Linked DNA regions of Agarilytica rhodophyticola. The protein of the gene in region 2 interacts with the protein of the main gene of each other region in a pairwise test. Links are inferred from orthologs where the notes say so. Each region holds a gene or a part of one and is shown on either strand. Other genes may lie near its edges.

Region 1 (5,988 bases), 4.1 Mb from region 2 along the record:
CTCGTCGCCGGTTAAGGTGGAATCAAAAGTTTGACCGGCGAGAAGCCCGGATAAAAGGCGCATTGATGTCCCGGAGTTGCCAACATATAGCGCACTTGAAGGTGCTTTAAGGCCATGCAAACCCACACCGTGAACGGTAACACGACCATTGTCAGGGCCCTCAATAACAACACCCAGGTCACGAAAAGTTTGCAAGGTTGCCAATGCATCTTCACCTTCAAGAAAGCCTTGAATGTTGGTGACACCCTCTGCTAAAGAGCCCAACATGATAGACCGATGAGAGATAGACTTATCCCCTGGAACACGTATCGTACCGCGGGCATTTCCGCCTGGAGATACTTTATAGGTAATCTGTTTTTCTTCTATATTTTTCATTTTTGAGCTGTATGATTGATTCATTAACATGAGAGTGAAGCGATCACGCGCTGCTTTCGCACGAGTAAACACTCCGGTAAGTTGTGTTGCATCTTCATTTTCAATAGTGGTTTTTAAACGACTTAAATTCCTACTAAAAAGGTCGATAGAACTTAGGATAGCCTCCTTGTTGGCTAGCATAATATCTCGCCACATCACAGCATCACTAGAAGCGATACGAGTGAAGTCCCTAAAACCTCCCGCGGCATAGCGAAAGATATTTTCGTTATGAGTGTCATTGGCTAAGGTATCTACCAAAGAAAAGGCAATAACATGGGGCAAGTGGCTAGTGGCAGCCAAAATAACATCATGCTGATCGATATCCATCTCTATAACGTTAGCATCAACCGCTTGCCATACATTACGAACTTTCGTTACGTGTCGACGAGCTACCTCGTCGGAAGCATAATCCTTAAAGGGCGTCAAAATAACACGGTGATTCTCATACAGGCTCGCATCAGCAGCATCGACTCCGCTCTTTTCTCCACCGGCAATAGGATGTCCAAGTACGACATTAACAGGTTCAGCCCCGAAGACATCCAGTACATCTCGATAAACACTACCTTTAACACTGGCGCCATCAGTAATGGTCACATTATCAGCAACACAGGATTTGATTTGTATCAGAACAGACTTAATGGCAAGCGTTGGAACAGCAATAAAAACGAGGTCATCTTCGCCTAACTCATGGCAAATATCACTTATTTGAGTGTAGGCTCTATCGACAACGCCTCGCTCCTCAGCCCGTGAGCAGGTCTCTTGAGTTTGAGCAATACCGATGATTTCTTCACATTGCCCTCGTTTTCTCAGTGCAGCTGCTAAGCTGCCGCCAATTAAGCCGATTCCAACGACAACTAGTTTTTTAATAAGCATTATGTTATCGGCATACGCCCAGAGTATTTAAAAATTTAATTGTTAATAGTATCTCAACACAAAATGATACTTTATATCATAAACACGCATAAAAGATACTTCATATCCTCATCTAGAAGTATATAGAAACGCCAATGTAATTAATCACAATAAATAATCAACGCTATAACAGGCAGTCATTAACAAAATTTATTGACTAATGCCTACTCAAAAAAAACAGGCTATTTAAAAAAGCGCTCTATGTGAGAAAGCGCATCCTGCGCTTATTTCATGCATGACAAGAACATACTAAAGAACACCAATAGGGTAAGAGCCGAGAATTTTTAAATCCGCCACTCGTTCTCTAATTTGACTTAAAGCAGAAGCAATGTTCTCGTTGCTCACGTGTCCGTACATGTCAATGAAAAACACATAATTCCATGTACCTGATGCAGAGGGTCGAGTCTCTACGCGGGTAAGATCAACATTATATGTATGAAATGGCTCAAGCAAATTATGAAGTGCGCCAGGCTCATTCTTAGTGGAGACAACAATCGAAGTTTTATCATCGCCACTTGCACCCACGTCATCACGCCCAATAATTAAAAAGCGTGTTGAATTATCTGGACGATCTTCGATATTTTTTGAATGACTGGTAAGTCCATAAACATTGGCCGCAATTTCACCAGCAATAGCTGCAGAATTCCATTCGCCTTTTATACGTTTAGCCGCTTCGGAATTACTGCTCACAGCAATACGCTCTGCATTAGGGTAATGTTCGTCCAACCATTTGCGACATTGTGCCAACGACTGAGAATGAGAGTAAATGCGAGTAATATTTTCTAGTTTAGTCACATCAGACACTAATAAATGCTGATGAATTCGCAGCACCACTTCACCACAGATTTTCGCATTGCTATCTATAAAATTATCCAGAGTGTGGGTGACAACCCCTTCTGTAGAATTTTCTACCGGCACTACACCGTAGTGAACAGCACCGGAAGCTACTTCGCGAAAAACTGCATCGATGGCCGACATTGATTCAGTAACAGCAGAGTGACCAAAATGTTTTAAAGCTGCCGCTTGAGTAAATGTGCCCTCAGGGCCTAGATAAGCGACACGAATAGGGTTTTCCAAGGCCAAACAGGCGGACATTAATTCACGAAATAAACGCCCCATTTCTTCATTTTTTAAAGGGCCTTGATTGCGCTCCATTGCCCGGTGAAGGACTTGAGCTTCACGCTCAGGTCTATAAAATGTCGACATTTTTTCTTGCGAAAAAGAACTTTTAACAGTGGCAACATCGAGAGCACATTGTGCACGAGCACTTATTAACTCTCCTATCTGCGCATCAATGTTGTCGATTTTATCTCTTAGCTCAGCCAATAGCTGGGCTTCATTTTTCTCTGGTTTTGCTTGTTGCGAATCATCAGGCATGTTGGGGCTTTCCATTTAACCATTTTAAGCATTTAACCATTTAGCATCTAACTTTTACCACGTACTACGATCCTTATTGAATGTCTTTCCAAATCGCTTGTTTAAGTACTACAAAAAGCAACTCATCATTTGCGACTCAACCCTACACTCAGTAAAAATCATCTTAAGTAAGTCATATGATAAACACATTAAATTGCGTTAAAAGTTGCACTAAAAATAGGTGCGAAAATAAAGGCAGTGACAAACACTGCCTTTGAGATATTACTCATCATCTTGTCCATCAGCAACATCATCATCAGGCACGTCATCTGTGCCATCATTATTGTCACCTTGATTTTCAATTACTGCACCATTGCCGTCTTCTGCGCCATCTTCTGAGCTTGTTGTTTGTTCACCATTGCGGTTTTCATCAAAGTTTTCTTCAATGCGCTCAATACCAACAATGTGCTCCCCTGCTTTCACTTTAATCAGCCTTACACCTTGGGTATTGCGCCCCAGAACAGAAACTTCATCCACGCGGGTACGAACCAATGTGCCCTGATCGGAAATAAGCATAATTTCTTCACCGTCGAGCACTTGCACTGCCCCCACTAGCTTGCCATTTCTATCACTAGTTTGCATTGCGATAACACCTTGAGAACCGCGTCCTTTGGTCGGAAAATCATTGACATCTGTGCGCTTACCAAAGCCATTCTCACTAACGGTTAACACCTTGCCATTAGCAGCCGGAACCACCATCGAAATCACGGAATGGCCTTCTTGTAATTTAATACCGCGAACACCTCGAGAAACACGCCCCATGGAACGCACTTGCTGCTCCTCAAAACGCGCCGCCTTGCCATTGGAAGAAAACAGTACGATATCTTGCTCGCCATCGGTAATAGTAGTACCCACCAGATGATCCCCTTCGACCAATTCAATCGCGCGCAAGCCAACAGATCGCGGACGGGAGAATTGTGTCAGTGGTGTTTTCTTAACCGTGCCGTTGGCTGTTGCCATAAAGATATAGTGGTCTTCATCAAATTCACGCACAGGCAACATTGAGGTAATACGCTCACCCTCTTCCAGTGGTAATAAATTGACCACCGGACGGCCTCGAGATTGTCTTCCAGCAACAGGTATTTGATACACCTTCAACCAAAATACTTTACCTGCATTGGTAAAACATAAAATATAGTCATGAGTACAAGCAATCAGTAAGTGCTCGACAAAATCTTCATCTTTAACAGAAGTTGCCGCCTTACCCATACCTCCTCGACGTTGCGCTTGGTAGGCATCGAGGGGCTGACTCTTAGCGTAGCCGCCGTGAGAAATAGTGACGACACGATCTTCTTCAGTAATAAGATCTTCAACAGTAAGATCTTCTTGCGAATTACGAATTTCAGTGCGGCGCTCATCGCCATATTCTTCAAGAATTTTTTCAAGTTCTTCGCGAATAACTTCCATCAAACGCTCTGAATTACCGAGGATATTTAAATATTCTCGAATAAGCGCTAAACGCTCTTCATACTCTTTAAGGATTTTATCGTGTTCCATGCCAGTAAGACGATGCAAGCGTAATTCTAAAATCGCTTGTACTTGCACAGGAGACAGATAATATTTTCCGTCATCTCTAACACCAAAACTCGCATCCAGATCGTCAGGCTTACAGCCATTTGGGCCTGCGCGCGTCAACAACTCGGCAATATCGCCCATATCCCAACCACGGGATAAAAGCGCCTCTTTTGCTTCTGCCGGTGTAGATGAGGCTTTAATCAATTCAATAACATGATCAATATTAGCAATAGCAACTGCATAGCCTTCTAAAACATGACCACGTTCGCGAGCCTTACGCAGCAAATAAATCGTGCGCCTGGTAACAACTTCTCGGCGGTGCTTAATAAAATGCTCGAGTATTTGTTTTAAGTTGAGCAGTTTAGGTTGGCCATCAACCAAGGCCACCATGTTGATGCCAAATACATTTTGCATCTGGGTTTGGGCATAAAGATTATTGAGCACCACATCGCCCACTTCACCGCGCTTAAGCTCGATGGCTATGCGCAAGCCATCTTTATCAGACTCATCGCGAATTTCTGAAATCCCTTCAAGTTTTTTATCCTTGACTAGCTCTGCTATTTTCTCAATTAAGCGTGCTTTATTTACTTGATAAGGCAGTTCATCAACAATAATAGATTCGCGATTGGTTTTTTCGTTGACCACAACTTCCGCTTTTGCACGCACATAAAGACGGCCACGACCTGTACGATATGCTTGCAAGATACCGGCCCGACCATTAATGATGCCGGCCGTTGGGAAATCAGGGCCTGGGATGATATCCATCAACTCGTCGATATCAGCCTCGGGGGAATCGATAATATGAATACACCCTTTGACAATCTCACTGAGATTGTGAGGAGGAATATTCGTGGCCATTCCCACCGCGATGCCAGAAGAACCATTGACCAATAAACTAGGAACGCGCGCAGGCAAGACATCGGGAATGCGCTCGGTATCATCGTAGTTGGGAATGAAGTCAACGGTTTCCTTGTCGAGATCCGCGAGCAACTCGTGGGCAATTTTTGCCATACGCACTTCGGTGTATCGCATCGCTGCTGCACTATCGCCATCGACAGAACCGAAGTTGCCCTGCCCATCTACCAGCATGTAACGCATGGAAAAGGGCTGCGCCATCCTGACGATGGTATCGTATACCGCAGAATCGCCGTGAGGGTGATATTTACCTATCACATCTCCAACCACACGGGCAGATTTTTTATAGGGTTTATTCCAGTCATTGTTAAGCTCATTCATAGCGTATAAAACGCGTCTGTGCACTGGCTTAAGGCCATCTCGCACATCGGGTAACGCCCTGCCAACAATAACGCTCATGGCGTAATCGAGATAGGATTTTTTAATTTCGTCTTCGATACTTACCGGAAGGATTTCTTTTGCAATCTCACCCATGCAACTATGGTGTTCCTGTGTCGTTGTAATTTTGATTTATCGTTCTGTGACAGCTCGGCGAAGCAGTAGTTGAAAGTAGCAAGAATGACAATTAAGTCACTCGGTTATTTTGCCCCTATCATTTTGTCAAAGCGCCAGAGTTGTACATCCCAAACACAAGCTATTGTGCTTGCTTTACAAGCAACTTTGTGATGGGTAGGCCAAAGGCCTGCATACGCATACTAAAACGCCAAATACTACCATAAAATCAGTGGTATAGGCAGTTTATAGGGCCACTAACTTTATCCTTTTTAGATTTTAATTTGGCGTTATACTGGCGCTTATTCATCAGTCTTACCAGCA
Region 2 (6,512 bases):
TGAAGAGCAGCTTAGATTAAGTTATCAAAAAGATCTCCAATATGGTTACACCACTTTAGGACCTCATAAGGCTGATTTAAGAATTAAAAGCGGAAAGCAAGTCGCAACAGAAATATTGTCTAGAGGTCAGCAAAAGTTGCTGATTTCGGCGTTATTTATCGCGGAGGCTAAAGTATTTAAGAACGAGACTAATCGTAATCCGATATTTGCTATTGATGATTTACCCTCTGAGCTTGATGAGGATAATCAAAAAATCTTGGGTACTTGGTTAGAGGAGTTCGACTCCCAATTATTTATAACTGGGATCAATAATGATTTTGTCGAGAGAATTTGGGCAGATTCAAAAAGAGAAGAAAAACCAAAGATGTTTCACGTGAAACATGGAACACTGAGTTAAAAAATAGAATATAAAAGAGAAACTTTCGTATGTCAGATGATGAAAATAACAACTACGATGGATCTAGTATTAAGGTGTTAAAAGGCCTAGACGCTGTAAGAAAGCGTCCGGGTATGTACATCGGAGATACTGATGATGGATCAGGCCTTCACCATATGGTTTTCGAGATAGTAGATAACTCAATTGATGAAGCTCTGGCAGGCCACTGTAGTGAGATAAAAGTTGTTATCCATCCGGATGAATCTGTGAGTGTTATGGATAACGGCAGAGGTATTCCGACAGAAATGCATGATGAAGGTGTTTCCGCTGCTGAAGTAATCATGACAGTACTCCATGCAGGAGGAAAATTTGATGATAATACCTATAAAGTTTCTGGCGGGTTGCATGGCGTTGGTGTATCCGTTGTTAATGCCTTGTCATCTACATTAAAGCTTACTATTCGAAGAAAAGGGCAAGTTTTCGAGCAAGTTTATAATCACGGTGTTCCAGCTTCGCCGTTAAATGTCATTGGCGAGACCGAAGAGCAAGGAACAGAAATTCATTTCGTGCCTTCCCCAGATACATTTAGCAATATCGAATTCCACTTCGAAATGCTCTCCAAACGTTTGAGAGAACTTTCCTTCCTAAACTCTGGTGTGCGTATTGTTTTAAAAGATGAGCGCACTGGTAAAGAAGAGATATACGAATATGAAGGTGGCTTGAGAGCTTTTGTCGAATATCTGAATCAGAATAAGAATCCCATCAACAAAGTCATGCACTTCACTACCCAACGAGATGACGGCGTTGGTGTAGAAGTAGCTCTGCAATGGAATGATGGCTTTCAGGAAAATATTTACTGCTATACCAATAATATTCCTCAAAGGGATGGAGGAACTCACTTAGCGGGATTCCGCGGTGCACTGACACGTGGTCTGAATACTTATATCGACAAAGAAGGCCTGGCTAAGAAAGAAAAAGTAAATACCACTGGTGATGATGCCAGAGAAGGCTTAGTTGCTATTGTTTCCGTTAAGGTTCCAGATCCGAAATTTTCTTCACAAACAAAAGACAAGCTGGTTTCTTCTGAAGTTAAATCTGCGGTAGAACAAGAGATGGGAGCAGCTTTTTCTGAATTTCTACTTGAGAATCCTCAAGATGCTAAGTCTGTGGTCATGAAAATGATTGAAGCTGCAAAAGCCAGGGAAGCAGCTCGAAAAGCAAGAGAAATGACTCGACGCAAAGGTGCTCTAGATATTGCAGGCTTACCCGGAAAGCTTGCTGATTGTCAGGAAAAAGATCCAGCACTTTCTGAAATTTATCTAGTGGAGGGTGATTCTGCGGGAGGTTCCGCCAAGCAGGGCAGGGATCGTCGTACTCAGGCGATTCTTCCTTTGAAAGGTAAGATCTTGAATGTCGAGAAAGCTCGCTTTGATAAGATGCTTTCTAGTGCTGAAGTGGGTACGCTGATTACTGCTTTAGGTTGTGGCATTGGGACTTCAGAATTCGATCCAGACAAATTGCGTTATCACAGTATCGTTATCATGACCGATGCCGACGTAGATGGATCTCATATCCGTACACTATTACTTACTTTCTTCTTTCGCCAAATGAGAGAGCTAGTAGAAAGAGGGCATGTATTTATTGCTCAACCTCCTCTATATAAGATATCCAAAGGCAAGCAAGAGCAATATCTAAAAGATGATGACGAGTTAAATGAGTTTCTTACTAATGCTGCCATTGAGTCATCGCGGCTGCATATCTCTGAAGATGCACCTGCTCTGCCCGGCACTCAGCTCGAGACTTTGGTGAATAACTACAGAAATATCATGGCAACAATTAATAAGCTTTCCAGGCTTTATCCGCAGGAGCTTCTGGAACAGCTTATATATTTGCCCACGCTAACCGCAGAAGATTTCTCTGATAAAGAGAAAATGGAAGCATGGATAGTACCCCTTCAGGATGTTATTAATAGTCTGAATGAAGCATCGAAAACACATCAGTACACATCTACCTTGTTCGAAAACAAAGAGCGCCATCAGTTTGTGCCTCAGTTGAATGTTACTGCGCACGGTGTTGAAGACTATATACGTCTAAGCCCGGAATTATTCGAGTCAGAAGACTACAGGCGTATGCGTCAACTAGGAGAAGAGCTAGAAGGCTTCATAGAAGAGGGGGCTTATGTGGCAAAAGGAGAGCGACGTTACGAGGTAAGCAGCTTTAAAGAAGCATTCGAATGGATTGTTGCTGAATCGAAAAAAGGCTACAACATCCAGCGCTACAAAGGTCTAGGAGAGATGAACCCTGAGCAGCTATGGGAAACCACCATGGATGCCAATAACCGTCGTATGTTAAAAGTTACCGTTGAAGATGCTATTGCAGCCGATCAGATCTTCACATGTTTGATGGGTGATAATGTAGAGCCTCGTCGAGACTTTATTGAGACCAATGCTCTGTCTGTTGCCAATTTGGATGTGTAGATAAAATTGCTAAAAAGGGATAGCAGACATATAGCTATCCCTATTTCTTGCCTTACTAATTTAGTTTGCTTATTAACAACCTTCTTGTCCTTTTCTTTCTATCATCCAGTCGTAGGTATTCTTTAGAATTTTTTGTAAAGCTTCACTAGAGTACACCGAATGTAAGTGGCCTATAGAAGTATACAAAGCTCGACCTTTTTTAATACAGGTAGACCAAATCACTGGGTGATTAATAGCTCCTTCCCCCATACGTAAATCTGATACAGGACCCCAGACATAATTAAAAGGCTTATAAGTACTTTCGTCGATACCGGCAAGAGGAGTTAGACCATGATCCTGTGGCGTACTATCGAAACTATACCACTCATCTGTGATGAAAAACTCCGAAGGTATGTCTCTCATAACCGGATGATCTGTATTTAGTACTTCAACTCGAGCCTCCTGAAACTGCGGATCCTCGATGTGGCCGATGAATCGCGGGCCTATAATTTTATTACGAAACCAAGGCCAATTAGTTAGTGTAGATACGCTATCGCCGGATGAATGAACGCTAATTAGATTGCCGCCATTCTCAAACCAATTTTGAAAAGTATCCTGTTGTAGCTTTGATAACACATTGCCAGAAACATTATTAAATACTACCAGTTTAAAACGACGAAGATCTTTATCATTAAAAATAGCGGGATTTTGAGTAGTAAATACATTTAAACCCAGCGAATCCGCCAAGCTAACAAAAAAATAATCCGCCCCGGCAATACCTCGGTTATGCCGCCAAGAGGTAGTTTTAGAAAAAATTAAAATGGATGGTGACGGCATACGACCATCTATTATTGGCGGACCTCCATTTGAACCGTTAGAAACCTTGGTATTGCAGGCCAATAAAATGAGACAGGTAAATATTAAAAGTAATTTCATTAAAATTCCCGATGTGAAACTTTTAACTCTAGCCACAGTAATAAACACGCATTAATCTCTATTAGACATGTATCATATAACTGCGTCGAGTATTATCCCACCACCTAATAAATAAGAAGTGATTAAGTGCCTGTCTCATAAATGCGGAGAATGGCCAAGATCTTACACAGCCAAACCAATCTTTACACCTTGTTTAGCAATACCAAGGCCATACTTTTTAATTAACTGAAGACTATATTCGCCCATTGGTGTTGCATGTGAAGCATCATCGTTTAGATGATCTAATCCCGGTGTTCCCAGCATTGCACAGGCGGCATAAAAATTAGCATCACTATCTGGAATACCCTTCTTCTGTTTAATATGATTTGCTTCATGGCGTAAATCTTTTAAATGATTGAAACCCTGTATACGCGAATCCGCTTTAATCATTTTTTTTGCATGCCCACCTTTACGGTGAGAACTGTCTTTACCTGCATGATAATTAATAACAAAAGAGTCTTGAGCATGGTGAGTAAAGTTATTAACTAGTTTTAGCAGCTCCCCGGTTTTGTTTTTGTCCTGGCCATTCTGCGCCACGACAAGTAAATTCCTTCCTTGGGTCAAACCAGATGAGGCTATGCTGAAATCATTATTTAAACTACCACTACGTTGCATACTAACTTTGCTTTTAGGATGACCCTGTCCCACTGCTTGCAATGCTTTGTTTAAGAACTCTTCGTACATACGTGCCTCATCCATACCTGTAACACATTTACCGCCTCTAATAATATCTGTGGTCTGTTCCTTTGAGCTAAGTGGTCTATTCATTTCTCTATCATCTTCAACCAACATGTTCACTTTGTCTAAAGTCAGCAAATGTAATGACAAAGTAAATAACACAAAATTAGCTTGGTGATTTTGTGGTACCGATATGCCTCCACCAATTATGCCTGTTTGTGCCTGCAACTGACCAAACATAATGCCCAGCTGCCGTGCAATTACAGATTGTTCCCTCCAATTTTGTAGGGCCTGCATAGTGGCGGCGTTATTTCCCGTTGGATCTTTCTCCAAATGACTTTGCACATCACTTATAAGGCTGCTTTCGGCAGGTGCTAGTATCTGAGGGTTAATTTTTCCCGCTGAATACGGTTGGAGATGGTTGTAATTGCCGTGATGTTGATGGCCGTATGAGGGCATTGTTGTCGGTGGCTTCGTTGCAACTTGATATTCAGGAAATAGCTCTGCTGGCGGAGCAGAAGGTTGTGGAAACGTCGTATGATAGGAATGCTGTGCTGCAAATTGCGGTTGCGGTGGTGGAGGCGGCGTTATAGCAGGCCAAGGTGCTGCTGCCTGCTGAGCCTGATACGTTGGAAATTGAGATTGTGCTGGTAGAGCAGCCGCAGTGGGTGGGGTTAACGCTGTCTGATAAGTTTGATGTGCTGAGTATTGCCATTGTGACGATGGTTGTGGCGGCAAACCAGGCCGAGTCAATGCCGGCTGATAGCCTTGATGTGGAGACAATCGCTCTATAGGTGAAAGATTATGATGTGAAGGCTGCCATCCTGGGCGAGCAGAATAATGTACTGCTGGAGTAGGTTCAGGAGAAAAATATTGATTGTATTGCTGAGGTAAAGAGTTTTGCTGATGAGGTTGATAAACACCTTGTACTGAGCTTGTTAAAACAGCGGGCTGCGCCACAGATGAGTGACTAATACGAGAATGTAGTGGTGCGTAGTTATCTTCCGTTCTCTGTGACGGAGCAGAATATTGATATGTATTTTGATTATTAGAAACTCTAGGAAACATGCAGATTCTCAAATTAGGAACAGTTAATGGTAATAATCTGTATTGGTTCCATCCAAAATGTTCGCATTAATTAAACACCTTTTAAAAACTCTACCAAATATAGGGAAATAGCATTATCTGCCCTCAACTATCTTTACCTTTCCATCTTATTTAACAACTTCCCAACTCTATGCGCTATTAAATAGCAATATCAGAAATTACTAAAATATCAGAAATTACTGACACTAAAAAATATTCCGCCTAAGAACCTTTTCTCCTGTGGGTATTTCAGCACTAAATTTAACTGTCGAAGCGATGTTCGATTTGAAGATAAATTGGCCGCTACATCAGCATATAAACTCTTAAGAAAGCTGAAGGTGTGGCTGCTTATAACAAAAAAACGCTGGCATTTTTCTAGTATTCTGATAAATTGTTTTTACAAAATCATTTTTTAAAAATAAAAATACCGATGAAACATTCAATAATCATGGCTTTCATGGGCGGTCAGAAAGATCGCTTTTGCACATATTTTCCTCATGCAGAGCCAGAGGAAAAAATGGCAAACATTCACCAAGTTGAGGGAATCGATGGTGTCGAGATTGTCTATCCCTTTGAAATACAAAATCCAACAGAAACCGCCAAACAACTTAGCAAGTATGGTTTAGGTGTTGCTGCGGTAAATGCCAACATTAAAGCAGGTCCTGAACAACAAGCAGGATCATCCAGTGTGCCACAAAAACACATAAGAGATGATGCTATTCGTATTCTTAAAGAAGCGATGGATGTGGCAGCTGAATTAGGGGCAGACAAGGTAACCACCTGTCCGCTAACTGATGGCTACGATTATTTGATGACAACCAACTACCAAGAAGCTTGGCTAAATATGGTGGATACTTTCCGTCAAGCAGCGAGTCATCGGAGTGATGTGAAGCTATTTCTTGAGTATAAAAACCAAGAGACACGTGCACACTGTTATCTTG

What was found. Proteins that work in one complex are often made in the same cells at the same time.
Region 1: the proteins of gyrB (region 2) and gyrA interact in binary tests that used the Escherichia coli proteins (3 or more experiments, as listed by UniProt). The link is inferred for Agarilytica rhodophyticola from one-to-one orthologs.

Annotation. Positions count from the first base shown.
Region 1 is NZ_CP020038.1:2,781,307-2,787,294, reverse strand. What follows is about bases 2,765-5,988. They hold gyrA (DNA gyrase subunit A), read right to left. Parts: upstream 5,647-5,988; coding sequence 2,965-5,646; downstream 2,765-2,964. Also shown: BVC89_RS11850 (bifunctional prephenate dehydrogenase/3-phosphoshikimate 1-carboxyvinyltransferase), read right to left, coding at 1-1,290; pheA (prephenate dehydratase), read right to left, coding at 1,576-2,703. UniProt on the Escherichia coli protein: A type II topoisomerase that negatively supercoils closed circular double-stranded (ds) DNA in an ATP-dependent manner to maintain chromosomes in an underwound state.
Region 2 is NZ_CP020038.1:6,870,373-6,876,884, reverse strand. What follows is about bases 85-3,139. They hold gyrB (DNA topoisomerase (ATP-hydrolyzing) subunit B), read left to right. Parts: upstream 85-426; coding sequence 427-2,853; downstream 2,854-3,139. Other genes in these bases: BVC89_RS28315 (ThuA domain-containing protein), read right to left, coding at 2,926-3,139; recF (DNA replication/repair protein RecF), read left to right, coding at 85-397. Outside these bases: more of recF, read left to right, coding at 1-84; more of BVC89_RS28315, read right to left, coding at 3,140-3,768; BVC89_RS28310 (hypothetical protein), read right to left, coding at 3,931-5,553; BVC89_RS28305 (sugar phosphate isomerase/epimerase family protein), read left to right, coding at 6,002-6,512. UniProt on the Escherichia coli protein: DNA gyrase negatively supercoils closed circular double-stranded DNA in an ATP-dependent manner to maintain chromosomes in an underwound state.